Regions from separate parts of the Pseudoalteromonas sp. 10-33 genome, predicted to be linked through region 2. Evidence: predicted binding sites of a transcription regulator. Region 2 holds the regulator's gene; the other holds the start of a gene.
What was found. Region 2 encodes LexA, which represses DNA repair genes until DNA is damaged. Its sites were predicted from a motif close to TACTGTATNNNNATACAGTA; they were not measured.

Region 1 (15,180 bases), on a different contig from region 2:
TTTAGCAGTTTAAGCTTTGCAACAATTGCTGAACCATTGGACAAATCAAAGATTCAATTTATCGGCCCTATTGCCGAAGATATGCAATTAAAACCTTTTCAAACGCCTCATGGCTCAGCCATTATCAACAACCTTTTGCCACAATTACAAGCAAACTCAGACAGTTTTTCTATTTTCGGTAAAAAACAAAGCTGGCAACCATTCAATAAAGTAAGCGCACTCACCCTTGGCGGACTTCAAGCGCTGAAGTTTAATATAGAAACAACGCGTTTTACACAAGGCACTCTGACTTTAAAGGGGATTGAAGAGGGGCAATTATTTATTAATAGTGAGCCTCAAAAAGGTGATAAAAACAGTTATAAGCTTGCCTTAACTAACTCCACTCACAGCGTTATTATTTTGGCGCAACAAGTCGCAAACTGGAATGATGTGGTTATCGATTTCATCCCTAAAAGTGACACTGATAAAATTACGCTAAATACATCAAACATAAAGCGCTTATCGGCAAAGCAATTATTTGATGCACCGACCCTAAGTAATATATCTCTAGCGCCCAACGCTGAGCAATACATAACCACTAAACGCACTTACGACGATAAGAATCAAAATAAAGCCAACTTGATTACCGAGTTAAAAAATACAGACAACTTGACTGTATATCGATTTGAAGATGGACAACCAAGTAACATTATTTGGAGCCCAGATAATCAGTACTTAGTGTATTTATTAAATGGTGAGCTAAAACAGCTTAATCGTAAAAGCTTAGCCATTAAAACACTGGCAAGCGACTTAGCCGGCGCGAGTGGCTTCACCTTTTTTAACGACACTAGCATCGTATTTAGCTGGTCTAAATCACCAGAAAACAGTCACAACTTAACTAAGCATTACAAAGGCCTTCAAGATCGTTGGTCGTATGCGCGCACCACCAGCCAACTTTATATGCTTGATACTAAAAGTGGCTTAACAAAAACGCTTAGCCAAGGCCCGCTTTCTCATAGCTTTGAAGACTTAAATAGTACGCGTGGAAAAGTATTAATGAGCCGTTCGGTTATGGCTATGCAAGCGTCTACACACCCTGAGACAGAGCTCGTTGAGCTGGATATAAAATCAAACAAACTTTTGTCACTTGGTAAATTTAAAACATTTAACCAAGCAAAATACGCAAACAAAGACGTGTATGTTGTTGCAGGTCCCGACTTTAAAAATGGCGCTGGCAGAGCGTTGCCAAAGTCAATGCTTGCCAATAATTACGACGGACAGCTTTACCTGTTAACTAACAACGGTAAAAACGTCACTGCGCTTAGTAAACAATTCGACCCATCGATTGGTCAGTTAAGCGTATTAGAAAACGGCGATGCGGTACTTAAAGTGACCGAAAAAGACACTCAACCACTGTATTTATTTGACCTAAGTAAGCAGCGCTTCCAAAAGTTAAATACCAGTGTAGATATTGTAGAAAAATTTAGCGTTTCATACGGGCGTAATTCACAAGTATTAATCACTGGCACAAGTGCTTTAGCGCCACAACAACTAAAACGCCTTAATATTAGTAAAAACAAAACCGATCTTATTTGGGATTCAAAACCAATTGCTTATGCCAATACAACAATCCCCACCCTTGAAGAATTTAACTTTACTAATAAAAGTGGTGTTGAAATAACCGGGCGTGTTTATGTGCCAAGTAACCTAGATAAAACTAAAAAGTACCCTGCTCTTGTTTATTATTACGGTGGCACATCACCTGTTACTCGTGGCTTTACCGGCCGTTATCCATTTAATTTATGGGCTGAAAACGGCTATGTGGTTTATGTAGTACAACCTACCGGCGCAACGGGCTTTGGACAAAAATTCTCAGCGCAACACGTCAATGCATGGGGTGACTACACCGCCGACGATATTATTGAAGGGACACAGGCATTTTTAAAAAAATACGACTATGTAGATAATACCAAAGTTGGTAATTTAGGGGCCTCTTATGGTGGCTTTATGACTATGTTATTGGCTACAAAAACCGATTTATTTAGCGCTTCTATTTCCCATGCCGGTATTTCAAACTTAACCTCTTATTGGGGCGAAGGATGGTGGGGCTACTTATATTCTGGTGAGGCATCTAAAAACAGCTTCCCATGGAATAACGCTGAGCTTTATAGCCAACATAGCCCGGTATTTCATGCCGATAAAGTAACCACACCATTACTGCTTATTCATGGTGATAGCGATACTAACGTACCAGTAGGCGAGAGCTTAACAATGTATACCGCACTTAAACTGCTTAACAAAGACGTAGAGCTTATTGAGTATAAAGGCGCAGACCATCAAATTTTTGCTCGCGATAAACGCTTTAACTGGTGGAATACTATGTTGGCTTATTTCGATAAAAAACTAAAAGATGAGCCACAGTGGTGGGATTCAATGTACGAAGGTAAATAATTTAATCCGGTATTTTATAACGCTATGAAAAGCGCCCTCAAATATAAGGGCGCTTTTTAATTTTTTATAATTATTTTAATATTTTTGAAATATTAAGTTACTTAAAACTAGCATGTAACCCCTTCTCAGCATTTACCTAATGGTGCTACCATACAGAGCTACAAACATTTAAAATAAAGTACTATGGCTATTAATGTTTTATTGGTTGAAGACGACGAAATACTCGTTAAACGCATTCAAAATCACTTTGCAGAAACCGAATTTACAATAGAAGTAGACTCAACTGGCGCTGATGCACTAAGCATCGTAAAGCAGCGGTCAAACCTGCGCGATGCTTTTACACTTGCCATTATAGATATTGTTTTGCCTAAAATTGATGGGCTACAGCTTGCCAAAGAGCTCAATACCCTAACAGACATTGGTGTTATTGTGCTATCTAGCCGTGATTCCCAAGCAGATCGAATAGCTGGCCTTGCCCAAGGTGCAGACGATTATATTTGTAAACCTGTCGATTTACTTGAGCTTGAACTACGCATGCGTGCTTTATATAAACGCGTTGCCGTTAATATAGATAGCGACGAAAGTGAAGAGTTTATTGAATACGCCGACTTTAAATTACACCCCGATAATCGCACCCTAATTACCTCATCAGGTGTTGAATCACGTTTAACTGAAGCTGAGCACAAAGTACTTATTTGTTTAATAAGTAATGCAGGTAAAGCCACTTCACGTGAAAAAATATCTGAAGAAATAGGACAGCCCGATTGGAGCCCTAACGATCGTACAGTCGATGTTCTTATTGGTCGACTGCGTAAAAAGCTAAACGATGAAAAAGATCAAAAGCGTATTGTCACAGTGCGTGGCAAAGGCTACATGCTCTCTATATAGTTGTTAAAAAGCGTTTTAAGCTATTTATACTCAACTCTGGTTACTTGGTGAGTTGAGCAATTAAGCGTTCAAAAGCTCTGTAATTTAATGCCTCTTTTAAGTCGTCTAAGCTAATTTTTTCATTCCCTTTTAAATCACTAATCGTACGCGCTACTTTAATGACCCTATGGTAAGAGCGCGGCGATAAAGACAGCTTTTCACTGGCCTTAGCTAAAAACTGCAGCTCTGCTGAAGCAAGCTCACAGTGAATACTCATTTCTTTATTATTAAGCCGCGCATTTACTTTGCCTTGGCGTTTTAACTGTATGTAATAAGCTGCTTCTACCCGCGCACGCACCTGTGCACTGGTTTCTTCTTGTTTAGTGCTTTGCAGTTCTACGCTTGTTAACCGTGGTAGTTCTATTTGCAAATCAATACGGTCAACAAATGGGCCTGATACACGAGATAAATAACGTATAACTTGATCGGGTGTTGCTCGTTTATCGGTGTGGCTTCCCGTAGGACTTGGGTTTAACGCTGTAATGAGCTGAAACTGCGCAGGGAACTCCATTTGCCGCGCCGCACGCGAAATAGTTACCGTACCGGTTTCCATTGGCTCACGCAGGGAGTCGAGCACTTTGCGCTCAAACTCTGGAAGTTCATCCAAAAATAATACCCCATTATGCGCTAGCGAAATTTCACCCGGCTTAGGATTTGATGAGCCTCCCACTAATGCAACCGCTGAGCAGGTATGATGAGGATTACGAAAAGGGCGTTGCCGCCAGTTTGTTAAATCGATTGAATGACCAATAATTGAATAAAGTGCGGCAGTTGAAAGCGCCTCATCATCAGACATAGCCGGCATTATTGTGGCCATTCGCTGAGCAAGCATTGATTTACCGGTTCCCGGTGGACCTAAAAACAACAGGTTGTGCCCACCCGCAGCGGCTATTTCTAATACACGTTTAGCGCCGGGCTGGCCTTTTACATCGCTCAAATCAAGTAAAAAGTCAGGTGCCTGCGTGCAATCTGGGTATTCTATATTTAACGGCAACGGCTGCTGGTTTAGTAAATCACCCCATACTTCTTGAATAGAACTAACCGCTTTACGCTTTACGCCATTTACAAGGCTTGCCAAGCTATCATTAGCTATGGGTAAAAAACAGCAGCGGTTTTGTTCCTTAGCTGCAAGCACAGAAGGTAAAATAGCATTTACTCCACGTACCTCACCGTTGAGTGCAAGTTCACCGTAAAACTCATATTTGTGAATGTCAGGGCATACTATTTGCCCTGATGCCACTAAAATACCTACGGCAATGGCCAAATCAAACCGGCCACCATCTTTGGGTAAGTCGGCGGGGGCTAAATTAACAGTAATGCGTTGATCAGGGAAACCAAATTGAGAGTTTTCAAGCGCGCTGCGCACCCTGTCTTTTGACTCTTTAACAGAAGCTTCGGGAAGGCCTACAATGTGAAATGCGGGTAAACCCGTTCCTAAGTGAACCTCTACAATTACTTCAGGGGCATTAATACCCACCTGTGCACGAGAATATATACGAGCTAATGACATTCCTTATCCTAATCAGTCCTATGATTAGATAAGTTTAGTCAGGATATTTAAAAACGTGTAATGTGATTTTCCACTTTATTGCTGAAAAACGCAGGAGTAATGTCATCAACATCGCCAATACCATCGCCAGCTCGGTCACAAATGAAAAATACACACTGAGCGTATATACAATACCACCCGCAATACAGGTAATAGCATATAGCTCGCCTTTTAATAACATAGGAATTTCTCGGGCAAGAACATCGCGTATTAAGCCTCCAAAGCAGGCGGTTATTACCCCCATAATAATTGCTGTCATTTCTGGCATACCTGCAAGCAATGCTTTTTGCGTGCCCATTACAGCAAAAAACGCCAAACCGAATGCATCTGCTATTTGCAATGTGAAGTACGGAATTGATTTTTGCTTATTAATAAGCCGAGACGTAATAAGCACAGCAGCTAAAATAGCGAAAAAATAACTCTGGTCATGCAACCAAAATACCGGCACATCTAAAATAACATCACGCACAGTTCCCCCACCAATAGCGGTTACTGTTGCTAATACTACAACCCCAAAGCCATCCATTTTTTTCTCGTAGGCCACTAATGTGCCTGAAATAGCAAACACGGCGATACCGATTAAATCAAACCAGTGGTAAAGTTCTGTCATGTAAAAGTGCGCTAAAAAAATATTTCAGCCGTTTTAACATACCCAGCACGGGGTGTTAAGTAATAAAAAACTTAAAATGATTAGTATAAGTAAATGGGGTAAATGTAATCACAGCTTTGTTATTAGGCATCTTATTAGGAATCACTAAATTTCAGGCATAAAAAAGCACGCTTTAGGCGTGTTGCTTTATTATAGCTATTTATTTCTGTGGTTGCGGGAGCCTGAGCTTATAGAGGGTGAATGCCTCACGCAGTGAAGACGACCTTTGCTGGCTAATGGAGAGTTGAGACCGACGAGCTACCCATTGCACTGAATTTCGGGCATAAAAAAACACGCTTTAGGCGTGTTGCTTTATTATAGCTATTTATTTCAGTGGTTGCGGGAGCCTGAGCTTATAGAAAGTGAACCGACGACCTTTGCTGGCTAATGAAGAGTTGAGACCGGCGAGCTACCCATTTCACTAAATTTCAGGCATAAAAAAACACGCTTTAGGCGTGTTGCTTTATTATAGCTATTTATCTCAGTGGTTGCGGGAGCCGGATTTGAACCGACGACCTTTGCTGGCTAATGAAGAGTTGAGACCGACGAGCTACCCATTTCACTAAATTTCAGGCATAAAAAAACACGCTTTAGGCGTGTTGCTTTACTATAACTTTTTATTTCAGTGGTTGCGGGAGCCGGATTTGAACCGACGACCTTCGGGTTATGAGCCCGACGAGCTACCAGGCTGCTCCATCCCGCGCCTGAAATATGCATACTTATTTAACGTTGCTTACATTACAACGTGGCGTCCAATTTAAAAATTGGTTGCGGGAGCCGGATTTGAACCGACGACCTTCGGGTTATGAGCCCGACGAGCTACCAGGCTGCTCCATCCCGCGCCTGTATATTTAAAGTCTATCGACTACTTAATTTTATCTCTTAAGTTAGAGTTTACAGTAACCAAGTTTTATAAAAAATTGGTTGCGGGAGCCGGATTTGAACCGACGACCTTCGGGTTATGAGCCCGACGAGCTACCAGGCTGCTCCATCCCGCGCCTGTAATTTCTTTAAAACATTTTCGTAATATTCACGAGCCTGCCTTGAAGAGAGCGCTACTATATAGGAATAAACTTATAATGCAAGACTTTAACTACTTAAAACCGTTCAAGTGAACAAAAAGCAATCAAAACCTATTCTATACTCGCTCGTTGGTGAGGAGTAATCATTTTTTGAAACTCCCAATCAGGATGGCCCATTACAATAAAATCTGGGTTTTCAGTGCTCTCGCGTTGGTTATACGTTAAAGGGTTAAACTCTGCATCGGTAATGCAACCGCCCGCTTCTTCTACAATAACTTGTGAAGCCCCTGTATCCCACTCACCCGTTGGGCCTATTCTTAAAAAGCAGTCCGCTTTACCTTCAGCAACAATACATGCTTTTAACGAGCACGAACCAACCGCAATGGTTGTAAATTGGCTATTTAAGTATTGGCTCACCGACTCAATTTTCTGACGGCGACTTACCGCTAGTGTTAAACTTTCAGGCGGAGCTACGTATATTTGTGTGTCGCTCTTTTCTTCACGCTTAAAAGCACCATTTTTAGCACTCGCAAAATACGTAATACCTTTTGACGGCCAATGAATAACACCCAGTACAGGGTGGTTATTTTCAATAAGCGCAATGTTTACCGCAAAATCACCACTTTCTAAAATAAACTCACCAGTGCCATCCATGGGGTCAAGTAACCAATAACGCTGCCAATCTTGCCTGTCGGCTAATGCAGGGATAGGCGTTTCTTCAGACATGATTGGAATATCAGGCGCAAGTGCCTTTAAGCCTGCAACAAGCACATCATTTGCAGCTAAATCGGCCTTAGTGACTGGTGTGTGGTCTGATTTTTCTTGTTGGCCAATATCATCTTTTTTGTATATAGCCATAATGGCATCGCCTGCACGTTCGGCTAATTCAATACAAGGTTCTAATAATTTATTCATCGGCAGCTCCAGATGCTAAGTACTTATCTAATAATAGCAAAGCGGCAACACTTCGTGCTTCGGTAAAATCATCTTGCTCTAATAATGACTGCCATTGCGTTAATGGCCACTTAACAACAACTAAAGGCTCAGGCTCGTCGCCTGGAAGTGTTTGCGGATATAATTGCTTAGCAAATAAAATATGCATGGTGGCATTAAAATAACTGGGTGCCATGGTCACTGTTTTTAATGGTTTAAAAAAGTCTGCGCCAAAACCTACTTCTTCTTTAAGTTCTCTATTAGCAGCTTGCTCTGGCGTTTCGCCTGGGTCAATAAGTCCTTTAGGAAAGCCTAGCTGGTAGTCATTGGTGCCCGCGCAATACTCACGCACTAGCAGCATTTCGTTATCGGCCGTTATTGGCACAATCATTACAGCGCCCCTGCCACCACCTCGAATACGTTCATACTGACGCTCTTCGTCATTCGAAAATTTAAGCTCTAAAGATTCCACAGTAAATAGGCGACTTTTAGCGACAACATTATTACTTAGGATTTGAGGAGGTGTTGGATGCTTTTTCTGTGTCATTGGCGTTAATTTGCTATCATGGCAGTTGTGCTTAATCATAAACTTTTCACAGGGAAAAGCCCATGCTAAATTGGTCAAAAATCGATACCGTTTTACTTGATATGGACGGAACACTTCTCGATTTACATTATGACAGCCATTTTTGGTTAACTGTTCTTCCACAACAACATGCCTTAGCCAAAAATATAAGCCTGAGCGAAGCAAAAGAAGATATTTTTAAACGCTATCAAGCTGTAAGTGGCCAAATTGAGTGGTATTGCTTAGATTATTGGGAAGATCAGCTTAAATTACCAATTATGGATTTAAAACGAGAAACACAGCACCTTATAAAAGTACGTGATGACGTTCCCTATTTTTTAACGGAGCTAAAAAAAGCAGGAAAAGAGCTTATATTACTTACCAACGCGCATCCTGAAAACGTCATGATGAAATTTGAACACACCGCAATCGATAATTATTTAGATGGTGTAGTGTCGACGCATGAATATGGCGTAAGTAAAGAGCAGCAAAGTTTATGGCACCAAGTACAAAATGATTTAGGATTTAACAAAACCCGTACTTTGTTTGTTGACGACAGCGTAGCTGTATTAAATGCCGCAAAAAAATACGGCATTGGACACTTACTTGCGGTTGCTAACCCAGATAGCCAGCAACCACACAACGAAATAGCCGATTACTTAAATGTAACCGACTATCGTACTATTATTTAGCTTTTTGGGTAACGTGCCTCAAGGCCTTGGTAAACTAACTTTGCAAAGTCTGCATGTTCGGTATCAAGGCTTTTAACCACTTCAACCAAGTGTTCGTTATCTTCTTGGCCGTTCCATACTTTAATGTAGCTACCATCTTTATAACCATGGTCTTGGCGGAAAAAATTTAAGGTGTTTTTACCGACGTAACCACGGTATAAATCGTCAATATCCATGCCCATTTGTGCCATACAACCGGCAAATGCTGCTGCATTAAACGCTTTATCTGCAACTGCTGATGCCGCAAGTATTTCTAACGTTTGTTTGAAGTCGTCCGCTTGCTGTACTTGGCTCAACTCACTTTCTAATTGCTTTGCTAAGTCTTGATAGCTTGTTTTACCGTCAATACGTAGCGACAAACCAAAGTGAAAAATATCAACTAATTCTAAAATAACTTGCTCGGTATCGGGTGTTTGTTTTTTCCACCACTTCCAGCCATGATGATCTAGCATTTCGGCACACTCAACCCAAATAGCGCGATACCATTCAAACCCTTGTGTAAACCATTGCTCATGCACTTTTGTATTCATGGCGTTTTGCATTTCTAGCATGACTACTAGCTTATTTAAATTGGCAGACATATCAATTCCTGTCGTTTTTAGTTGTTTAATAATACAGAGAAAGCGCTGTTTTTGCATTTGCTATGTCTGTTTTAATTATTTTATCGATTACTGGTAAACTCATACCACGACTCGATTAAATCAATAAAGTCTTCAAAACCACAACCACTGCTTAAGTCGTTTTCTTCAAGCATTAAATCGTCATCTTGATAGGCAATTAAGTCTTCGCTGTCTTGGTGCAGTGCATGCGCTTCAAATAAGGCTTCATCTTTAGATAAAATTAAATCTATTTCTTGGCCTTTTAGAGTCACAGGCTCAAAACTCGTTTTTACCGACGCAATAAGTGCTTGCACCATAGCCACTTTGTCTTTGCCAATTTCTTCGTTTAACCAACGGCCAATGATTGCATGCTCGCTGCTTATTTTAATGCGCAGCCCACTAATAGGGTCGCGAATAAATTGATATTCCATAGGGTTTGCCTGTAAATCTTTAATTGCGTAATTATATACGTAAACGCCCGCAAACCACAGGACATATAAAGCAAAATAGCGCCACACGGGCGCCATTTTATTCAGCTCTAAAGCCGTTAACTTCGCGATCTATAACGCGCTGCGTCAATAATTGACCATAAGTAAATAATAGGCACTAATACAAAACCAACGAGTACATATATAAGTGCGTAACTTATGACAATAGCTAGCGCAAAAAATATAGCAGCTAAAATACGCCCTTGTACTAATTGCCCTAAACCAGGAAAAAATATATTACACAACGCAGCAATTACATTACCGCCAGACCCTTGATCAGCCATACTCACCTCTGTAGTTAATTAATTTTAAATTTTAGTTATTTACTTACTATCACACTTTATGCCAATTTATTAAAGCTTAAAAATCAGTTAGTTAAATTACGACTCTCTAATTGCTTTGGTATTTTTTACTAAATATAGGTCAATTTGATTATTTTTATTATTGATTTTAGTCACTTATCGATACTAAAACTAACCAGCTGATTGGTTTTAGAGGTTATTTTTAGAATAGCTGTTCATAAAAACAGTATTTTATTTAGCCTAACAAAAACACCTGTTATACTGCCCTCAATATTGATTAAAAAGGCGTAACGATGGACGTTTCTGAATTACTCGATGGCTTAAATGACAAACAACGCGATGCCGTTGCAGCCCCATTACAAAACATGTTGGTATTGGCGGGTGCTGGGTCTGGTAAAACACGAGTGTTAGTTCATCGTATTGCGTGGCTTATGCAGGTTGAACAAGCCTCTGCTTATAGTATTTTTGCGGTAACCTTTACCAATAAAGCGGCTAAAGAAATGCGCTCTCGAGTAGAAGAAACCTTAAAAGCACCGGTCGGTGGCATGTGGATTGGTACTTTCCATGGTTTATCACATCGAATTTTACGCGCTCATCACCGTGAAGCTAACTTACCAGAAGCCTTTCAAATTTTAGACTCTGACGATCAGCTAAGAATGATTAAGCGCTTATTAAAATCAATGAATATTGATGATAAAAAATGGCCAGCTAAACAATTTGGCTGGTACATAAGCGCTAAAAAAGACGAAGCCCTTCGCCCTAAAGATATTCAAGCCTACGATATAAACGAGCAAATGATGCTGCGTGTATATGCCGCGTATCAAGAAGCGTGTGACCGCGCTGGTTTAGTCGATTTTGCTGAAATACTGCTACGTAGCTATGAGGTGCTTAAAAATAACCCTACACTACTTCGTCACTACCAACAGCGCTTTGCGCACATGCTGGTGGACGAGTTCCAAGATACCAATACCATTCAGTACGCATGGTTAAAGCTGCTCGCAGGCGATACCCAAAGTATTATGATTGTGGGCGATGACGACCAAAGTATTTATGGTTGGCGCGGCGCTAAAATAGAAAATATAAAACGTTTTTTAACTGACTTTGACGCCGAAACTATTCGCCTTGAACAAAATTACCGCTCAACTGCAACTATTCTTAAAGCATCTAATGCGCTTATAAAAAATAACTCAGAGCGCATGGGTAAAAGCTTATGGACCGATGGCAACGAGGGCGAGCCTATATCAATTTACGCCGCCTTTAACGAGCTAGATGAAGCCCGCTTTGTAAGCAGTAAATTACGTAGCTGGTTAAATGCCGGTAACGCGTTACAAGACGCCGCCATTTTATACCGTAGTAATGCGCAATCTCGTGTACTTGAAGAAGCCATGCTACAAGAAGGTTTAAAATACCGTATTTACGGTGGTATGCGATTCTTCGAGCGTCAAGAAATTAAAGATGCGCTATCGTACTTACGTTTAGTCGGTAATCGCCAAGACGACGCCGCATTTGAACGAGTAATTAATACCCCTGCACGTGGTATTGGCGACAAAACATTAAGTCATATACGCGACTGCGCCCGTGCTGAGTCACTTCCGTTATGGTACGCAGCGAAAGCTATTGTTGAACAACAGCACTTATCGGGCAGAGCAGCCGGCGCTGTTAGCAAATTTGTTGAGCTGGTTGAGCACATTGAAGACAAAATTAGCGACCTTACATTACAAGAGCAAGCTAAGTATGCAATTCAAACGTCTGGCCTTATGGCTATGTATCAGGCAGAAAAGGGCGAAAAAGGTCGTGCTCGTGTAGAAAACTTAGAAGAGCTTATAAGCGCGTGCGATCAGTACGAACTCCCTGAAGAAGAAGAGTTTAGCTCACCACTACAAGGCTTTTTAGCCTATACCTCGCTTGAATCTGGCGAAGGTCAAGCTGATGAGCACGAAGATGCCGTGCAAATGATGACTCTGCATTCAGCTAAGGGCCTAGAATTCCCGCTTGTATTTATGGTGGGCGTGGAAGAAGGTATGTTTCCATCGCAGCAAAGTAATGAAGAGTCTGGCCGATTAGAAGAAGAACGTCGCCTATGTTACGTAGGTATGACTCGCGCTATGGATAAATTATACATTAGCCACGCCGAAAGCCGCCGCCTATACGGACAAGAGAAATACCATAGTCCTTCACGTTTTTTACGCGAAATTCCTGAAGACTGCGTTGAAGAAATAAGGATTAAAACGCAAGTGTCGCGCCCGCCGGCAGCAGGACGCTTTAGTGCATCAGTAAGCCATGCCGCCTTTGAAGACAGCGGCTTTAATTTAGGTCAACGTGTACTGCATGCTAAGTTTGGTATTGGCACGGTTCTTAACTATGAAGGCAGCGGCGCACAATCGCGCGTACAGGTAAACTTTGATGACTTAGGTAGCAAATGGTTGGTAACGGCTTATGCACGATTACAAGCTGTATAAAGCTCACGTAAACACGTTAGAAAGAACACTGGTTGGCACTTATCATCGCCAACTTGTGCTCATTACTGGCAGTACCGCTTGGTGCTACAAGCTATTAGGTGAATTACTTCAAACTGAAAACACACTCGTCGTTTCTAAAAATACCACATTAAATAATGCGCAGTGGCCTAATCGTACCCATCAAATTTTAGGGCAAGAATATTCACACGCCGTTTACGATGGCTTTAGTGGCTTACACCCTGATATATTGGCTGCCATTGCAGGTACGGTAAAAGCTGGCGGTATTTTATATTTACTGCTACCAGAATTAAGCGAACTTTCAACTTGGCCAGATCCTGCGCTAAGCACAGTGCAGTCTCACGGGTATAAAGTAAGCCATAGCTTTTTTAATGAACGCATTGCCCGCGTTATACAATCGTTACCCGCTTTTCATTTTAGTGAATTACATGGCTGTACACGTAATATCACCAGCGAAAGCTCTACCAATAAAATAGATTTTGAACCGCAACAGCATTGTGTAGAAAATATAATTAAAGTGGCTCATGGTCGCGCTAATCGCCCTTTACTTATTAATGCCGATAGAGGCCGTGGTAAATCTGCAGCGCTTGGACTTGCTGCTGCAAAACTTATAGATAAAAAAATACTACTTTGCAGCACACAATTTAAAGCCACTCATAGTAGCTTTAAACATTTAAGCAATGAGTTAAACATCCCCTTCGAAAGTCAAAGTAAGCAGCTTGCCAATTTACAGTACATTGCTCCAGACTCATTATTAAGCTCGTTGCCAGAGTGTGATTTATTACTTGTTGACGAGGCAGCTGCAATACCTGTTCCTCTGTTGTTCAAAATGCTTAAGCATTATCCGCGTATTGTATTTGCAAGCACTTTAGTGGGCTATGAGGGCAATGGTAGAGGTTATACAATTAGGTTTAGTCAGTATGTTAAAGCAAAGTACAAAGCCGCTAATATTGTCACACTTGATGCACCGTTAAGGTTTGCAAAAGCCGATCCGCTAGAACGCCATATACGCACTTTGCTCGCACTCGAAGCACAGTACGAAGAAACTCAACGCAATGGCTTAAATAACCTAGTCCACAGTGAAATTACTCAACAACAACTCACAAAAAACGAGCCGTTACTTGAGCAGGTTATTGCATTACTTTCCTTAGCACATTATCAAAGTAGCGTTAATGATTTACGCCAGCTACTTGATGCGCCTGCGCAACGATTATTCATAACCCAGATAAATAACCAATTAGTGGGAGTGTGTTTAATCTCAATAGAGGGCGGTTTAACCACAGAGCTTACTGAGCAAGTACTAAAAGGTGAACGCCGCCCTCAAGGTCATTTAATGGCACAGACTCTCTCGCAGCTAAGCAATGATCCCCAGTGCCTTACTCAATTCTCTGCCCGCGTAGTAAGAATTGCTGTTGCTCCTAACCTTCACAGTCAAGGGCTAGGTAAAGCGCTACTGAGTTACTGCGAATCAAAAGTTAGTAATGAGTGTTATTGGTTTGGAGCTAGTTTTGGCGCCACCTATGAGCTATTAAAATTTTGGCAAAGCCAAGGATTTAGTACCATAAAACTTGGTTATCAAAAAGATAAAAGCACTGGCGAGCACTCAGCACTCGTTGTGAAGTATTTAAACAACAATACAAGTACGCTGAAACAATTAAAAGCTGATTTTCAAAACGATATATTTTATGCCTTACTCACACACTTTAAGCACCTTGACTGGCAGCTTGTAAGTGTACTTATTGCCCCGTTTACAAATAAGCCTATAAGTACAGATACGCAAAAACGTATAGTACGACAACTTAATAGTCATTTTTCTCGATTTAGTATTTCGCCCACTATTTGGCAAGTTATCACTGAGACGCCCTCAATCATTAATTACTTAACACAAAGCGATAAGCAATTATTAATTAGATTAATTTTGCAAAATGAAAGCGATAAAAATCTTATTGAGCAATTAAATATCCAAGGTAAAAAAGAGCTTGAAACACACTTTAAACAAGCAGTGTTAAAACTAACTAAAGCTATTAAATAATCAGCCTCCTTAATACAGTGATTAATTAGCATAGTTACTTAAGCTATTTGGTGGATTTGTTCTATTCTTAATACATTGATGGGTAAATTAAGATAAAGGCATGGAATTAATAAACTTTAAAGTGGGCTGCAAAACCATTTCACTAAAAATACTTGATATCTTATTAACCGAGCGCTTTGATAATAACCTCACAACACTACCAAACAACAACAAAAGCTTTATTGGTGTTAAAGATTATATGGATATCCCTACTCCAGTTTTCGATTTAGGAATTATTTTAAATAATATATCAACGGAGCAAAGCAACAAACATATTTTAAAACAGCTAAGATCATGGCAAGACAAACAAACTAGCTGGTTCAATACACTAGAAAGAAACCTCTTAACTCAATCAGAAACATTAACTATTAATGAAACTGAGCTTCAAGACTTTATTATTTTTTACCAAGAGTTCAATACCGACAACCCTGATTTAA
Region 2 (17,999 bases):
AACACTTCTAAATTCAGCCTGCATGTGCTCTCAGTTGATACATAGTTTTTCCTAAATTTTTATAATTTGAGTGCTCTTTACCCATACTTTCAGAGTGACCTAAAAATAAGTAGCCGTGCTCGCTTAGTATATTTGCATAGCGTTTAAATAAATGATCTTTAGTTTCTTTATCAAAATAAATAACCACGTTACGGCACAAAATAAGATCAAAGGGCCCTTTCATTGGCCAGTCCTGCAATAGGTTTAAACGTTTAAAAGAAATACATTCGCGTAACTTGTCTTTCACTTTATAATGTTCGCCGTCTTTGCTTTTTAAAAACCAACGCTTTAAATGAAAGTCGTCTAAGCCATTTACGTTTGCTGCGGTATACACACCTTTTTGCGCTTTTTCTAACACGTTAGAATCTAAATCGGTGGCTAAAATTTTTACATCCCAATTACTTGGAAAAGCATTATTTAGCGTCATCGCTAAACTGTAAGGCTCTTCTCCTGTTGAGCAGCCTGCAGACCATATTCTCACGCGCTTAGTGTCTTTATTTGATTTTAGTAAACTAGGTACAAGCTCAGATTTAATAAATTCAAAATGATGAACTTCACGAAAAAAAGACGTCAAATTAGTGGTAATTGCATTTATAAACGCATCAAATTCTTTGTCTTTATGCGTGTCTAGGTAGGCTAAGTAGGCTTTAAAGTCGTTTAATTTCAGCGCTCTTATTCGCCTTGCTAAACGTGAGTACACCATTTCACGTTTATGATCGCCCAAAACAATACCGCAAGCGTTGTACACTAAACTAGCAATGTCTTTAAAATCGCGATCGGTACACAAAAACTCTTTCATTAGCAGCTCTCATACATAGTAGTGAGTGTGGCCTTATTGAGCGCTTTTCCAATAAGGCCTGTAATCAAATAATTAAAATTCTTCCCACTCGTCTGCCGAATCAATAAAATTATCGCCTCTTGGCTTGCTTTGTACTGCGTTACTTTGTGATTTGTGAGCTAAACTTGGGGTATTCATCGTGGGTGACATAATAGCCATGTCTTGCTGACCCAGTGAAAAGAAGTTAAGAAGCCTGCGCATTTCATTTGCTTGCTCAGCCATTGACTCACCTGCAGCCGATGCTTCTTCAACTAAGGCTGCGTTTTGCTGGGTCATTTCATCCATTTGAGATATAGCTTTATTTACTTGCTCTATACCTGCACTTTGCTCTTCAGACGCCTCTGTAATATCTGAAATCATTTGCGTCACTTTTTGTACCGACACCACAATTTCTTTCAGCGTTGCACCTGACTCATTCACAAGTTGAGAGCCATCTGCCACTTTACCTACGCTATCTCTTATCAGCTCTTTAATTTCTTTTGCTGCACCTGCAGAGCGCTGAGCTAAATTACGCACCTCACCCGCAACCACCGCAAAACCACGCCCTTGCTCTCCCGCTCTAGCTGCTTCAACGGCCGCATTAAGTGCAAGCAAGTTAGTTTGAAATGCAATTTCGTCAATCACACCAATAATGTCGGCAATTTTCTTACTCGATTCATTAATCGCTGACATACTCGTCACAGCACGATTCACCACTTCACCACCCTGAATCGCTTTATCACATGTTTCTTCTGCGAGCGTATTTGCCACTTTGGCATTGTCTGCATTTTGACGGACCGTACTCGTCATTTCTTCCATGCTTGAGGCGGTTTCTTCTAATGATGATGCTTGCTCTTCTGTGCGCTGACTTAAATCTGCGTTCCCCTGAGAAATTTCTTCTGCGCCACTGGCCACTAAGGTCGCTGATGAGCTTATACGATTAATAACTTCCGTTAATTTATCTGCAGTGGTGTTTGCATCGCGTTTTAATTTATCAAACGAGCCTTTGTATTCTTTTTCAATTCGCTTAGATAGGTCGCCAGTTGCCAAGGCATCTAGCATATTGCCGGTATCTGCGACAGCATCATCTACAATTTTAACTAAACTGTTTAACCCTTGTGCCAAGCGTAAAAAGAACCCTTCTTTACCTTCTTCTATCACACGCGTATCGAGGTCACCCTCTCCTGCAGCACTTACTAATTGCGCTATTTCTCTTTCTATTGCAACTTCTGCGGTTCTGTCTTCCCACTCTACAACGGTGCCAATTCTCTCTTGTTCTGGGGTTATTATTGGGTTTGCAACCAAACCAAATGTGCGTCCACCAACCTTTATTTGCGTGCTGTAAGTCTCTTTTAACGCTGCTAATAGATTTTGTTGATGCACTGGGTTTTTATGAAATACATCAATATTTTGATTAAGTAGATTTTTGCTATCAAAATTAGGTAAGTCTTTTCGAAGGTCGTTTTCAGCAATGCTCATCATGCTTCTAACGGCTTTATTCATGTACACAATGACATTTGATGAATCTGCAATCATGGTATTAGTGGCAACAGTATCAAGCGCTTGGCGAACACGAAGGTTTTCTTGCGCTATAGCACGCTCAGCGTCAGCTTTAGCAACCTTATCAGTAATATCGTCCCACTCAACAATAGTACCAAGTTTTTTACCTTCTTGGCTGTACCATGGCGTCGCTATTAATGTAAAAATCAGCCCCGCTAAACGCAGCTCTGCTTTGTAAGGTTTATCTAAATTTTTTAGTAATTCTCGTTGATGCGACGGCTTTTTATGAAAATCATCAACACAAGTCCCCACTAAATTATCAACAGAAAAGTGTGGTAATACCGTTTGTAGGTCTTTTTCACGCGCTTTTAGCATGTCTTGCACGCGCTCGTTTACAAAAACAATATTAAGATCTTGATCTGCAATCATTACATTTGCTTGGCATACTTTTAAGGCGCTAGCTAGGTCTGCAGCTTTGCGTGAAGATTTTTCTAACTCTTTTTGAGCTGTTATATCAGACGCATATTTAATTACTTTAAAGGGCTTACCATTCATGTCGTAAATTGGGTTATAAGAAGCCTGAATCCAAATTTCTTGACCCTGCTTTCCTATTCTTAAATACTCACCCGAGTCAAATTCACCACGCCCTAATTTAGCCCAAAAAGTTTTATATTCATCACTTTCTGCGTATTCAGGTGTAACAAATATTCGATGGTGCTGCCCCATGATATCGTTAAGCTGATACCCCAAAGTATTTAAAAAATTATCGTTTGCATCAATAATAGTGCCGTCTAAATTAAACTCTATTACTGCTTGAGACTTACTAATTGCATTTATTTGTCCTATTGCCTCTGCTGAAACGAGCTTTTGTGCTGTTATATCAGTCGCAAATTTCACAACCTTAATGACTTGGCCCTGAGAGTTCACAATTGGATTATAGGTGGCCTGAATCCACACTTCTTTGCCACTTTTAGTAATGCGTCTAAACTCTTGAGATATAAATTCGCCGTTATTCAATCGCAGCCAAAAATGTTTGTAGTCACTTTCTTGAGCTTCAGTATCATCCACAAATAAAGAGTGGTGCTGGCCTTGAATTTCTTCTAGTTGATATTCCATTACGCGAAGAAAGTTAGCATTAGCGGTAATAATTTTTCCGCTTGGCTCAAACTCAATCACAGCTAATGACTTATTTAATGCACTTACAATTAAATCATTATTTGATTCAGACTGTTTTGGATTACTAAACCATCCCATGCTCATCACCACCTTTAAGTTATTTTTACTTTATTTAGCAAATACTGACTCTAAATATTCATTGTTTTTTGTAAGTCGATTAACGCCACCATTTTCTCGCCCACGTTAACTAACCCTGCCACATAATCGTCGTTATTTGTTTCTGAAATACTTGGAACCGCTTTAGCATCTTGCTCTGAAATACTGTAAACCTCAGAAACCGCATCAACGGTAATACCAATAATCTTACTGTCTTGTTCAAACTCTATTTTTACTACAATCACCACTGTAAGCGGCCCATACTCTATACTGGGCAAACCAAACCGCAGCCTTAAATCAATAATCGGCACTATGGTGCCACGCAAATTAATAACCCCTTTTACAAACTCGGGAGCGTTGGGTAAAACGGTTATCTCTTCCCAGCTACGAATTTCTTGTACAGTTAAAATATCTACGCCATATTCTTCATCAGCCATAATAAATGTTAAAAACTGTTTCACGCCCTTTTGCTGCTGCAGGTTAAGCTCAGAAATCATAACGCCTCCAAAGCAGCTTGCGACTCAATACTTAACTCTTGACTGCCCGGTTTTTTTAAACCTGAAAGTTTTATCAACCCGCTTATATCAACTATCAGCGAAACCCGCCCATCACCCAATATAGTCGCGCCGGATATGCCATCTACTTTTTGATAATTTGCCTCTAAACTTTTAATTACCACCTGTTGTTGCGATAAAAGGTCATCTACCAATAAACCCACTTTTTGGTTGTCGGTTTCTACAACAACAAGTAAGGTTTTATCGAGAGATTCAATGGCGTTATCATGATTAAAAATATCGTAGAGCCTTAAAATTGGAATATATTCATCACGTAACCTAAGTACATCAAGGTTTTTTCCTACACGACTTACCTTGGCAATATCAATTTGCAGCGATTCAACAATAGAAATGAGCGGAATAATATAAGTATGCTGGGCAACTTTAACTAACTGACCATCTAAAATAGCCAGTGTAAGTGGCAATCTAATTGTAAATGTTGAGCCTACCCCTGGTGCAGATGTGACTTCTACAGAACCATTTAATGACTGGATATTACGCTTAACGACATCCATACCAACACCCCGACCAGATAAGTCACTCACCTCGTCCATAGTGGAAAAGCCTGGCATAAATATCAGCTCGTTAATTTCTTCATCGCTAAGGTGGTTGTCGGCAGAAATAAGCTCATTTGCAATGGCTTTTTCTTGGATTTTTTTAGTGTTTAACCCTTGTCCATCATCCATTATTTCAATAACAATATTTCCACCTTGATGGAATGCATTTAAGGTCACCGTTCCTACAGGATCTTTTCCGGCTTGCAGTCTTTTCTCAACAGTTTCTAAGCCATGATCTAATGAGTTTCTAACTAAATGAACCATAGGATCGGAAATTTTTTCCATTACCGTTTTGTCTAATTCGGTTTGCTCGCCTATCAGCTTCAATTCAACCTGTTTATTTAGCTTTTGCGCAATGTCGCGTACCAAGCGTGGGAAACGGCTAAATACAAAATTAATTGGCAACATGCGGATACGCATTACGTTTTCTTGTAAATCGCGGGTGTTGTGCGCAAGTTGCGCTAAGCCTTCTTGCAATGCAGTAATTGTAGCCGGCGTAATGTCTTGCTCACTAAGTTGATTAAGCATAGCTTGGGTAATAACAAGCTCACCGACCATGTTTATTAATGAGTCAACTTTATCAATCCCGACGCGAATGGAAGTCGATTCGGGCGTTGTTGATTTTTTATTGGCACTCGCAGAGTTGGGCTTTATGGGCTTAGCCTGTTTCGTCGGCTCTGTTATTGGCTCTTGGGTCAAAGGCTCTAAGGTAGGTGCTGCGTCATTACCAACATCGCTGCTATCGATTATGTTGGTTGCTGGTGCTGGTATATCATCGGTAAATAAGCCACCACATAATTCAATAGTGATATCAGCGTCATCTTCAACCCATTCGAACACTTCTTTAATCGCGCTTTTTCCATGACTGGTAGTTAAGAAAAAACGCCAATGTAAAAAGCACTCATCACTACTTAAATCAGTTATTTCAGGGACCTCATCGTAAAAAACAGTAGTATCTAGCTCGCCTAATTGCTCAAGCTCACTAATCATAATGAGTGGCTCATTGCCTGTTTTAAATAAGTGATGATGGGGCTTAAAGTCTATTTGATAAGTATCGCTATCGGGTTGCTTGTCAGAGGGTTGAGTGGTGGACTCTTGTGTTGCGCCCTTTATTCCTAGCACCTCTTCAAATTGTGCTCGTAGTGTATCGGCTTCAGTTAAGTCGGGCGCTTGCTCTGCTTGCAACCCAGCGAGTAACGATCGAAGGCAATCAACCGCTTTAAGTAATAAATTAACGTGCTCGGTTGTCAGGGTGCGCTCACCTTGACGAATTTGATCTAGCAAGGTTTCGAGTACGTGAGTAAAGTCAGACACCGATGAAAAACCAAACGTCCCACTCCCCCCTTTTATTGAATGAGCGGCTCTAAAAATAGTGTTAATAGTTTCTAAGTCTTCCTCACCAGGCACTAAGTTTAAAAGCTCAGCTTCCATGGTATCTAGGCCTTCAAAACTCTCTTCAAAGAAAACTTCAAAAAATTGACTTAAATCTATGCTCACTTTGCGCTCCTTGACTAACGAATAACCTTTTTAATCACCGCTAGTAACTGCTCAGGATTAAATGGCTTTACTATCCAGCCTGTTGCACCAGCCGCTTTACCTTCTACTTTTTTTTCTAGACCCGACTCGGTGGTTAGCATAAGTAGTGGCGTAAATTTATAGTCGGGTAATGTGCGGAGCTCCCGTATTAATGTAATGCCATCCATAATGGGCATGTTTACATCTGAAATAACCGCATCAAAACCTTGCTGCTTAGCAATAGCCAATGCTTCACTGCCGTCTTTGGCCTCTGTTACATCAAAGCCTGCGGTTTTTAAAGTAAAGCTCACCATCTGACGCATAGACGCTGAATCATCAACTGCTAAGATTTTTTTCATATAAACCTCTAACTATTTATTTCGATTGTTAAATAATGGCTCAAGCCAAGCTGATTAATGGTATGTGCTAATGCTGCACTGCTACCTACCCATATAATTTTATGCTGTATAGTAAGTAAGTGTTTTTGAAGCGCGCATAACAGCTGAATAGATGCAGTATCTGCAGACACTACATCGCTAATATCAAGACTGATGTCGTCGTTGCTATTGAGTTCTTGTAGTAAGTCTTGGTGGAGCGTTTCAACTCGGGTAATCACAAGTTCGCTTGGAAGTTTTAACATTTAAAATTGTGTAATCCCTTTCATTTCAATTCATAACAAAAGCTTAGCTCTAGTTGTTAAAATTGCCATAAAAGGGTCAAAAAAAATTTTAATAAATTTATAAACAGGAATGAAAAAACAAAAAAGGGAGCCTAAAGCCCCCTTAAAATACGTGAAAAATTAAAAAGTCAGTTTTTAGTAGTAGTTTGCAATAACTTTAAACTCTTGCGTTAATTGAGTTGAATTAATAAGCGGTACACTACCTTGCTTAAACTCAGGTTTAAAAATAGCCCTTAGCGCTCCAGTATCATCAACCAACGCAACTGATGCACTATGATCAACCGCATAATCAGCTTTTGTTGTATCACTAATTGCGTAAATTAGCCCAAGTTCTCTCACCACTGGAAAAAGATCTTTATGTTCACCAGAAACAGCCAAAAAATTCGGGTTAAAGTAATCTATATATTGTTTTCGCTTTTCTGCTGTATCTCTATTTGGATCGACCGACACAAACCATATTTGCAACGGGTAATCAGCTTCCAGCTCTTTATAAACAGCGTTTAACTTAGCTAACGTTAACGGGCAAATATCGGGACAACTTGTGTACCCTAAAAATACTAAATTCCATTGTCCCTTAAATTGCGCTTTTGTAACTGGTTCGCCGTGCTGATTTTTTAACGTAAAATCCGAAAGTGATTTAGCGTTTTCATAAACAAGTGCATTTAAATTTTGAGGATCGTTTTCACTTGAGCATGCTGATAAAAATAAACTTAAAATAACAATTACTAAAAGCCAGAGTCGCTTCATAAAGGGAGCCATTTATCTATAAATAAGATCACGAAGAGTACCATTAAATGCACTATCGAAAAACGGAATAAATCCATAGCCTTGTCGTTATTAGCTGCAAATTTTAACTTAATGGCTTTATACATAAACACACTATTAAGCACACAAGCACCGACTAAGTAAATACCTCCTGACATACCAATTAAGTATGGCATCACACACACTAAAGCGAGTAAAACTGAGTATGCAACCACACATGTTTTACAAAAGTCGATACCATGTGTTACCGGCAACATTGGAATTTTTGCACGCTCGTAATCACTTTTTCGAGCAATAGCTAAAGCCCAGAAATGGGGTGGGGTCCAGGTAAATATAATCATAACCAGCAACCATGGCGCTGCTGCCATTTGGTTTGTTTCAGATACCCAACCAAGCAATGGCGGCATCGCTCCAGCAAGTCCGCCTATTACAATATTTTGAGGTGTCGCGCGTTTTAAAAATGACGTATAAATAAAGGCATAACCCACTAATGCAAATAACGTTAATATTGCTGTAAGCGTATTAGCCCACACCATAAGCATCACAAAACCAGCAACGCCAATACTTGCCGCAAACGTTAATGCATGTGTTTTACTTAAACGCCCTTTAGCAACAGGCCGATGACGCGTTCTTGCCATTTTAGAGTCTATTTCGCTATCCACTACATGATTAATAACGGCGGCTGCAGCAGATAACAGACCTATTCCTAATAAGCTAATAACTTGAACGCCTATTCCACGCCCAACATCAGGGGCTAATGCTAATCCAACCCAGGCTGTTAAAACCAACATAGCCACTACTTTAAATTTACTAATGGCTAAGTAATCTTGTAATAAGTCGTAAGCACGCACACTAAGTGATTGAGTATGAACAGGCTGTATTGTTTTTTTGTTTATTGTTAGTGCCATTATATTTCTCCTTTATGTGCGTGATTTTAGGTAATAACACAACCTAACCATACTTAATAACAGTATGGCAGCCATTAAGTTATGCGCCAGTGCAACCCCCAACGGAAAGTGCCAATGTACCAAAATAAGTCCTAAGCTAATTTGGCAAAATAAAGTAACCAATACCGCTATTACGCAGCTTTTAATTTTTTGAGAATAAGCGTGGCTGTAAATTTTCCACATAACAAGCGCCAATACGATGCAGGTCACTAATGCCCAAATGCGGTGTAATAAATGGATAGACATTCTTGCTTGCTGTGACAGCACACCAAACTCGTAGTTGCTGTGCTCAAGCGGTAATTGAAAAACACTACTCAACGAAAAAGGCTGAGCGTAATCACATAAAGGTAAACCATTACAGTGTGGTGCTGCGTAATTAGCTGCAAGCCAGCCGCCAAGCGCTATTTGTAAAATCAGCACAAAAAGCGCAATCAAACTCAATCCGAAGTACTGCTTAGCGCCCTCATCTCCGCCCATAATAGGTTTTGCTGTTAACCTTAAATACAGCAAAGTAATCAGCGATAAGATACTAAAGCCACCTAGCAAATGCCCCATTACAATAAGTGGCTGCAGATTCATAGTGACAGTCCACATTCCTAATGCAGCCTGAAACACAACAAGCAATAACAACAAAGATGTTAGCTTTAATGGGGTAGTTGGAAATTGGCGTTTTAAAAAAGCAACAATAAACAACGCTAGAATCATCAGCCCTAAGGTGCCAGCAAAATACCTATGAATCATTTCTTTCCAGGCTTTCGCTTTTTCAAACACCATGTCAGGGTAACTTTGTGTCGCTAAAGCAATATCAGCTTCGTGTTTAGGTACCGTTAAAAAACCGTAGCACCCCGGCCAATCTGGACAACCCAGCCCGGCATCACTCAAACGAGTGTAAGCACCCAGAGCAACAACCACTAAAGCAAAAAGTCCAGTTAATAAAACCCAATTTTTATAATTTTTATACATCTTTTACCTCACACTAACCGTGTTAGCTTGAACGAGAATAGTTAAGTAGTTTTTTTAAATCCTTTAATAACCCCTTTTGAACTAAGCGGTTTTCTTGAGGCTGTACTTTATAAGGGTACTCAAGCACCACAAGCCCCATATGATCAATTAAATACAAACTAGCTGGCGTTAAATTTGGTTGCTGAGCCATTTTTTTCCATGGTAAATCTGCTTGTGAAGGGCTTCCCATAACAGCCATATCAACCTTGCCTTGGTTTTTTCCTAGCGCTATATAAAGATTATTAAGCGCCTCAAGCTGCTCGCTACATGACGCGCTACATGACGCGCTGCACTCACGCGAATAATTAAGCGCTATAGTCCATTGTTTAGGGTTATCGTTTTGCCAATTTTTTAGCTTTATTTCTTCATTTAGAAATTCACCATGATTTGTAACCGCACTGGGTAACCAATCAAATTTGAGCGCGCCATAAGCTAAAAGCAAAGGAATAGCACAACAGGTTACAAACAATAAAAGAGGTTTATTTTTCATTTTTTGTCCTTTTTTTACTCGCAAAAATGGCAACAACAACACATGAAAACGCGATTAAAAACCACTGTAAGGCATAGGCATTATGTTTTTGTGGGCTCATTACAACCGCTTCGTAATGCGGTATCGCCATTTCACCACCATCACCTTGGCGATAAGCCATAAAGTTAACTAATGGAATGTTTGTTTGCGATTTTATAAAACTTAAGTCGATTGATTGAATGCGTTTGGGCAGATCACCACTCGCGGTCTTATCTTCTAGAGTAAAACTACTGAGGTTGTTCTCTTTAATTTGTGCTTTGACCGTAAACTCACCTTTGGGCAAAACCACTTTGGGTAAAAAATCACGTGATACTGGGGCCATGACCCAGCCTAAATTAACCAATACTGCACGCGTATCATTGTTTGGTTTTAACAGAGCTAGTAAGTCGTAACCTACTTGCCCGTTATATACTTGATTATCTAACAACCAGTAATGCTCGCTTAAAAGTGTCCCTTTAAGCTCAACTAATACGCCGGTTTTATTCCATTGTTTTGGTAACTCAAGCAACTGCGACCAATTCATAACACCATGAGTTTGTATTTGAGCAATGGCAGTAAGCTGTTGCTGTTTTTTTTCACCTCGTTCTAATTGCCAAAAGCCTAGGCGCACACATACCAGCACAACAACCACAACCATACAAATTGTGATTATTGAACTAAGCTTTTGTTTGTGCCTTAAAACTACTTGCATAAAGGGTCAACTCAGTGATTATTAAAATTATTATTGTACTGTTGTTAATGTTTATACTTTTTAACTTATTTAGAGCGTTATTTATTATGGTGTCAGGGAAAACAAACGGACGACCTATGTCTCATTTTTTAGGTCGCCGAGTGTTGTTTTCGGTTATTGTATTAGTGGTTGCAATTGCAGCAGTTAAGCTCGGTTTTATAAAGGCAAACAGTTCGCCCATAAACGTTACAGCACATATACAAATACAAATAGACACAGCCATACCACATCAACAAAATGCCAATACCAAGCAGCAGCTTGAAATGCAAAGTGCTTTTCTTTTGTAAAATGCCCTTTTAATATTCGTATTAAAATAACAAATAAAAGTACGGCTCCAAGCGTGACATGCATGCCATGAAAGCCAGTAAGCAAAAAGAATGTGTTCCCGTAAACACCGGCATCTAATGTTAAGTTTAGGTCGTTATATGCATGAACATATTCTTCTACTTGTAATGCTAAAAAGCACACACCTAATAGCACCGTAAGCCCTAAAAACACTTTGAGGGGTTTGCGTTTATTGTTTTCCATTGCTACATGAGCGAAATGCAACGTAACTGATGACGCGATTAAAATTAACGTATTAATTAGTGGTAGCCCTTGCCAACCCATGGCTTGCGTTGTGTCTCCCGAAGGTGTAACAACTAAAGGCCACATAGCTTCAAAAGTAGGCCACAAAACCTCATTGGTCATAGCGTTGTTGCCCGCGCCCCCTAACCAAGGCACCGAAATCATACGCGCGTAAAATAACGCACCAAAAAAGGCCATAAAAAACATAACCTCAGAAAAAATAAACCAACTCATGCCTTGTCGAAAAGAGCGATCCATTTGCGCAGAGTACAAACCCTGATCTGACTCATGTATAACGTTTTTAAACCAGCTAAATAACATATACATAAGAACGGCTATACCGGCATAAAGCAAATAAACACCGCTACCCCCTTCCTTTCCAACCTCCATAACAGTTAAGCCTGCGCCTACGGCAATAAAAAACAATGCAACCGCCCCTACGATAGGCCACGGGCTTTGCTCTGGTACGTAATAATGCTCATATTCTTGATTCATTTTACTTGCTCCTAGTTTCACACTAGTATTAAACGCTAGTTATTACTGGCTACTAGCTGTTCACTAATATCAAATACGGTATAAGATAAAGTTAGCTCTTCAACATCACTTGGAAGCGCTGTATCAACATAAAAAAGCAATTTAAATTCGAGCTCTTCTCCCGCTTTTAGGGGTTGTTGATCAAAGCAAAAACAGGCCATTTTATGTAAATATTTTGCTGCTTTCCCAGGTGAAACAGACGGTACAGCCTGCATAACTTTATCGAGTTCGCTACTATTTTTTGCGCTAAAAACGACTTCTCGCATTTCTCCGGGTTTCACAACCACACTGTACTCTTTTGATTTCACTTCAAAAGGTGCACCGCTTTGTGCATGAGTTGTAAAACTCACGCTAACGTCTCTTGTTTGCTCAATCACGCTACTTTGCTGCGCTTGCTCTAACGATGGCTTCCCATTAAGCCCGGTTAAGTCACAAAACACGTCGTATAACGGCACTAAGGCAAACGCAAACGCAAACATACCTATGCTGATAAGTACTAAGCGTTTAAGGAGCGGTGCATGGGTCATTATTTAATTTCCGGTGGTGTTGAAAAAGTGTGATAAGGCGCTGGCGAATCAACTTCCCACTCCAACCCTTCAGCGCCATCCCATACTTTTGCAGGGACTTTTTCGCCGCCTCTTGCACATTTAAAAACAACCACTACAAACAACAGCTGAGATAAACCAAATGCAAAACCACCAATACTTATAATTGCGTTAAAGTCTGCAAATTGCAGTGCATAATCAGGAATACGGCGAGGCATACCAGCCAAACCTACAAAATGCATTGGAAAAAACAGCACATTTACACTGACTAACGACAACCAAAAATGCCACTTAGCCAGCGTGATATTAAACATATTGCCGGTCCATTTTGGCAGCCAGTAATAAGCACCCGCCATGATAGAAAATACCGCCCCTGTCACTAACACATAATGAAAGTGAGCCACTACAAAATAAGTGTCGTGGTATTGAAAATCAGCGGGAGTAATAGCAAGCATCAACCCTGAAAAACCACCTAATGTGAACAGCACTATAAAAGCAATACTGAACATCATAGGGACTTCAAAGCTAATAGAACCGCGCCACATGGTGGCTACCCAATTAAATACTTTCACGCCGGTAGGTACCGATATCAGCATTGTGGAGTACATAAAAAATAGCTCTGCAGCTACCGGCATACCGGTGGTAAACATGTGATGCGCCCACACAATAAAGCTTAGCAATGCTATAGATGACGTGGCATAAACCATAGATGCATAGCCAAATAGCTTTTTACGCGAGAAAGTGGGCACTATGGTTGAAATGATACCAAAGGCTGGCAAAATCATGATGTAAACTTCGGGGTGACCAAAAAACCAAAATATATGCTGGAACATTACCGGATCGCCACCGCCGGCAGCATCAAAAAAGCTAGTCGCAAAATATTTATCGGTTAAAACCATGGTCACCGCCCCTGCCAAAACGGGCATAACAGCAATGAGTAAAAATGCCGTTATTAGCCATGTCCATACAAACAGGGGGAGTTTCATCCACGTCATCCCAGGTGCACGCAAATTAACTATAGTCACAACCACATTAATAGCACCCATAATTGAGCTAATACCCATAATGTGCACCGCAAATACAAACAAGGCAGTATTGTCGTTACTGTATGTGGTTGAAAGCGGAGCATAGAAGGTCCAGCCAAAAGCAGGACCTCCTCCAGGCATAAATAAAGAAGCAAGCAAAATTAAAAATGCGAAAGGTAAAATCCAAAAGCTCCAGTTATTCATTCTAGGTAATGCCATATCTGGCGCACCTATCATTAACGGTATCATCCAATTGGCTAATCCCGTAAAAGCCGGCATAACGGCACCAAACACCATTATTAAACCGTGAACTGTGGTCATTTGATTAAAAAAGTGAGGGTCGACTAACTGTAATCCTGGCTGAAATAACTCGGCCCTGATCACCATAGCCATTGCGCCACCAATTAAAAACATGGTCAGCGAAAATATTAAATATAAGCTACCAATATCTTTATGATTAGTTGTATAAAGCCAACGTTTAAAGCCTTTAGCTGGGTAATGAGCATGGTGCGCTTCGTTGGCATTAGGTTGTTCTGCTATGCTACTCATTAGTTAGCCTCCGCGTCGGCATCAAGTGCTGCTTGAATCTCACTAGGCTGAATAACATCACCGGTATCGTTACCCCATGCATTGCGCTTGTAAGTAATAACCGCAGCCAATTGTTTTATAGATAACTGCTTGGCAAATGATTGCATTGCCGTGCCTGGGCTCCCATGAATAAGTATGTCTATATGACCTTTTATATCGCCAAGTACAATTGGGCTGCCTTTAAGAGCCGGAAATACGCCCGGTAGCCCCATACCTGTAGGCTGATGACACGCGGCACAACTTGCCATGTATACCTGAGCACCCAGTTCCATTAACTCTTCTTTTGGTAATGTTTGATCAAGTAAAGCTGCATCAGCTAAAGCTGCTTGTTGTTTAGCTTGTTTAGCGTCGGCAAGCCATACTTTAAAATCAGCTTCAGATTTAGCCTCAACTACAACAGGCATAAATCCATGATCTTTACCACACAGCTCAGCACACTGGCCTCGGTAAATTCCTTCTTCGTTTATGTTGGTCCATGTTTCGTTAATAAAGCCCGGATTTGCGTCTTTTTTAACGGCAAAGTCTGGTACCCACCAAGAGTGAATAACATCATCTGAGGTCATTAAAAAACGAATTTTTTGATTAATTGGCAGTACGAGGGGTTTGTCTACCTCAAGCAAATAATTCGGGTTTTTATCTGCTAAATTGGTAATTTCATCTTGAGAGGTTGCAAGCATTGAGTAAAACTCTACATCTTCTCCCATGTATTCATAATGCCATTTCCACTGCGAGCCTGTCACTTTAATTGTTAAGTCGGCTTTACTGGCATCTTCCATCGCTATTAACGTTTTTGTAGCTGGCACTGCCATCGCAATTAATATAACAAATGGTATTGCAGTCCAAAGAATTTCTACTTTAGTACTTTCATGGAATTGAGCGGGAACCGCCCCTTTAGATTTTCGATGATGAATGAGTGCCCAAAGCATGATGGCAAACACTATTATTCCAATTACACAACATATAAAAAATATGGTCATGTGTAATTCGTAAACATTTTCACTTATATCTGTAACGCCCTTGCGCATATTATATTGGCTGTTGGCCAACGCTAACTGCGGAAAAACACACAATATAAGCCACAAGGTACAACTAAGTTTACCCATGTGACGACTCCTTTGATGCTGTTGCTAGTGCAAAGCGAAGAGGCATACGGCTTAAACGCCAATTCGTTATTTTTATTTTTGTATTAATGCCATTTGATTTATAAAAAAATTGGCATTCACTGCGCTAGCAACAAATTTATTGTGTGTGCTCAAAACTTAAAAGCGATGAGTATTGCCAGCGTCAGTTCATTAACAATTAGTTAATATTTAACCAGCATGCAAGTTTTTTGTATTAAAAACAAACAATAAATATGTAAAAAGTAGAGAGTTGATTTAGTTTAGCGTAGAAAAAAGTAGCTAAAATCGAGAGGTAGTAAGGGCTGAGAATGAAATAAGGAGTATGAATAAAAAAAACAAATTTAAAAAAATAAAAATGCGCACCAAAATAGTGCGCAATTTATAAAATATGGTAAAGCTACATCCAGTCTGCGTTACGAATAACACCCACTGCCAAGCCTTCAATGTTGAATGACTCAGTTTCGAGGTCGACCTTAATTGGTGCAAACTCGTCATTTTCGGCATGAAGTAATACCTGACGACCTGCCTTTTCAATACGTTTTACTGTTACATCGTCATCAACACGGGCAACCACAACTTGGCCATTTTCAGCCACTTGTGTTTTATGTACAGCAAGTAAGTCGCCATCCATAATGCCTATATCTTTCATACTCATACCATTTACGCGCAGTAAAAAGTCAGCAGCTGGTTTAAACATTAATGGATCAATTTTACAGTGGCTCTCAACATGCTCTTGCGCCAAAATGGGTGAACCCGCCGCAACTCGACCAATAAGCGGTAAACCTAATTGCTCCGGTTCCTCTTCTTCAACAAGTTGAATCCCTCGGCTTGCGCCTGGCTTCATTTTAATCACCCCTTTTTTGGCAAGGGCTTTTAAATGTTCTTCAGCGGCATTTGCACTTTTAAACCCTAACGTTTGTGCTATTTCAGCACGTGTAGGCGGCATACCAGTGTCTTTAATAAACACTTTAATTAATTCGAGTATTTGAGCTTGGCGTTTAGTTAATGGGCGCATACAACTGGTTTTCCATACAGTACATTTAACTGTGAGTATATACAGTTAAATAAAAATCGCAAATTTAAATTACCCGTTCAAATAGCCAAATTACTTCCTTACGTGTACATTTTAGGTGCTTTCTAAAATAGCCTATAAAAATAGTAACTTGCTTCATTAAATTTAAAGGAATCTATATGAGTATTTGGCATCAACCGATTACATTAGCACTGTGCAAACAATTGGACGAAGGCATTAATGGCCAAGGTACCCTAATGAAAACCATGGGAATAGAAATAACAGAGATAGGCGATGATTACTTAGTCGCAACTATGCCTGCAATCCCTGCACATCATAATCCTATTGGCATGGTTCATGGCGGCGCTAACGTTGTACTGGCAGAAACGGTAGCCAGCTATGCTGCTAATTTTGTTGTCGATTTCACAAAATTTTACTGTGTTGGGCAAGAAATAAGCGCAAGCCATTTAAAGGCTTCTCGTAATGGTACATTAACGGCAACAGCACGCGCATTTCATATTGGAAAGCGTAGTTCAGTATGGGAAATAAAAATCACAAATAGCCGTAACGAGCTGTGCTGCGTATCAAAAATGACCGCAGCCGTTGTTGAACGAAAAGCGTAGGTTACTTCTCGAGAGGGTAAATTGTTATTTCCATACCCGCGCCAATAGCAGATATACGAAGTAGTGTATCTGCATGTAAAGCTTGATTAAAACACTTTGGCGATGTGCCTGACTCAAACCCTATATCAAACGTTCTGCGTGAACAGCTTAACCATTGCTTTAATGCATTGCGTGAACACGATTCAATAAGCTCACAAATATGGTTTATTGCTTTGTCTGGTGATTTAACATCGCCAGCTACCTCAATACGCGCTAATTGACGGTATTCGTCTTTGTCATAATGTAAAATCGTTGCGACTTTTTTTAGGTCGGCCACCAGCACACTAATATCTTGTTTTGACTCAAGCTCTAGATCTACATTTAAAAATTGAATTTCCGACATTGTTTCGTATTTATCCTCTAATGGTTACCTTGCAAACTTTAACGCAGTTTTATCGTTATACCAAATCAACACCCTATAAATAGACACTTTATCAGTTAATACTCTTATTTTAGAGTGTTATTGCTACTTACTATTCGCGCTATTGTGCTGCAACTCAGTTTTAATGTACTAGTGCGACATTTTGTCGCACTCACCTTGCCTACCATTCGCGTAAAATGTTTATTAAAAATAATAAGATAAACACCTATGAAAAAAATATTTAAGCCAGCACGTAAACTTCATAAATGGTTAGGCTATTTATTAGGCCTACAAATTTTAGCTTGGTTGCTTGGCGGTTTAGTGATGAGCGCTATTCCGCTTGAAAAAGTACATGGAAAACACCTAGCAACACGCAATCTAGCCAACCCTTTTAAAAGCCATCATTACGTCGCATCAATTGATGATATTGTTTCGCAAGTCACTAATCCGACTAAAATAACCTTTGCGCATTTTTTATCTACCCCACTTATAACCGTAACCAGTAAAGACAACCAACAAAGCTTTAATGGCATCACTGGGCAACCATTTAAAGCACCTAACAAACAGCAAATAATTGCTAATGCGCACGCACATTTACTTATTGATGCTCAACCCGAAAGTACCGCATTATTAGCGGTAGGACCACGAGAAAGCGGTTATAAAAAAAATGTATGGCAA

Region 1: the regulator LexA is predicted to act here: its motif matches at 10,405-10,424, upstream of uvrD (DNA helicase II).

What each region holds. Positions count from the first base shown of each region.
Region 1 is NZ_LOFI01000004.1:125,141-140,320, forward strand. Features, by position in the region: gene ATS76_RS05295 (alpha/beta hydrolase family protein) at 1-2,430, shown strand, start outside; gene ATS76_RS05300 (response regulator transcription factor) at 2,614-3,318, shown strand; gene ATS76_RS05305 (YifB family Mg chelatase-like AAA ATPase) at 3,359-4,867, opposite strand; gene ATS76_RS05310 (trimeric intracellular cation channel family protein) at 4,902-5,516, opposite strand; tRNA gene ATS76_RS05315 (tRNA-Met) at 6,182-6,258, opposite strand; tRNA gene ATS76_RS05320 (tRNA-Met) at 6,321-6,397, opposite strand; tRNA gene ATS76_RS05325 (tRNA-Met) at 6,477-6,553, opposite strand; gene cysQ (3'(2'),5'-bisphosphate nucleotidase CysQ) at 6,689-7,492, opposite strand; gene nudE (ADP compounds hydrolase NudE) at 7,485-8,057, opposite strand; gene yrfG (GMP/IMP nucleotidase) at 8,120-8,767, shown strand; gene ATS76_RS05345 (dUTP diphosphatase) at 8,764-9,387, opposite strand; gene ATS76_RS05350 (YacL family protein) at 9,468-9,836, opposite strand; gene ATS76_RS05355 (hypothetical protein) at 9,953-10,177, opposite strand; gene uvrD (DNA helicase II) at 10,489-12,654, shown strand; gene ATS76_RS05365 (GNAT family N-acetyltransferase) at 12,632-14,704, shown strand; gene ATS76_RS05370 (hypothetical protein) at 14,805-15,180, shown strand, end outside.
Region 2 is NZ_LOFI01000005.1:33,863-51,861, reverse strand. Features, by position in the region: gene cheD (chemoreceptor glutamine deamidase CheD) at 1-24, opposite strand, end outside; gene ATS76_RS05645 (CheR family methyltransferase) at 14-838, opposite strand; gene ATS76_RS05640 (methyl-accepting chemotaxis protein) at 911-3,610, opposite strand; gene ATS76_RS05635 (chemotaxis protein CheW) at 3,661-4,125, opposite strand; gene ATS76_RS05630 (chemotaxis protein CheA) at 4,122-6,236, opposite strand; gene ATS76_RS05625 (response regulator) at 6,251-6,613, opposite strand; gene ATS76_RS05620 (STAS domain-containing protein) at 6,622-6,894, opposite strand; gene ATS76_RS05615 (SCO family protein) at 7,069-7,680, opposite strand; gene cyoE (heme o synthase) at 7,677-8,606, opposite strand; gene ATS76_RS05605 (COX15/CtaA family protein) at 8,619-9,608, opposite strand; gene ATS76_RS05600 (hypothetical protein) at 9,631-10,137, opposite strand; gene ATS76_RS05595 (SURF1 family protein) at 10,127-10,867, opposite strand; gene ATS76_RS19530 (DUF2909 domain-containing protein) at 10,882-11,193, shown strand; gene ATS76_RS05590 (cytochrome c oxidase subunit 3) at 11,093-11,968, opposite strand; gene ATS76_RS05585 (cytochrome c oxidase assembly protein) at 12,004-12,534, opposite strand; gene ctaD (cytochrome c oxidase subunit I) at 12,534-14,126, opposite strand; gene coxB (cytochrome c oxidase subunit II) at 14,126-15,268, opposite strand; gene lexA (transcriptional repressor LexA) at 15,684-16,301, opposite strand; gene ATS76_RS05565 (PaaI family thioesterase) at 16,478-16,921, shown strand; gene ATS76_RS05560 (hypothetical protein) at 16,923-17,303, opposite strand; gene ATS76_RS05555 (hypothetical protein) at 17,550-17,999, shown strand, end outside.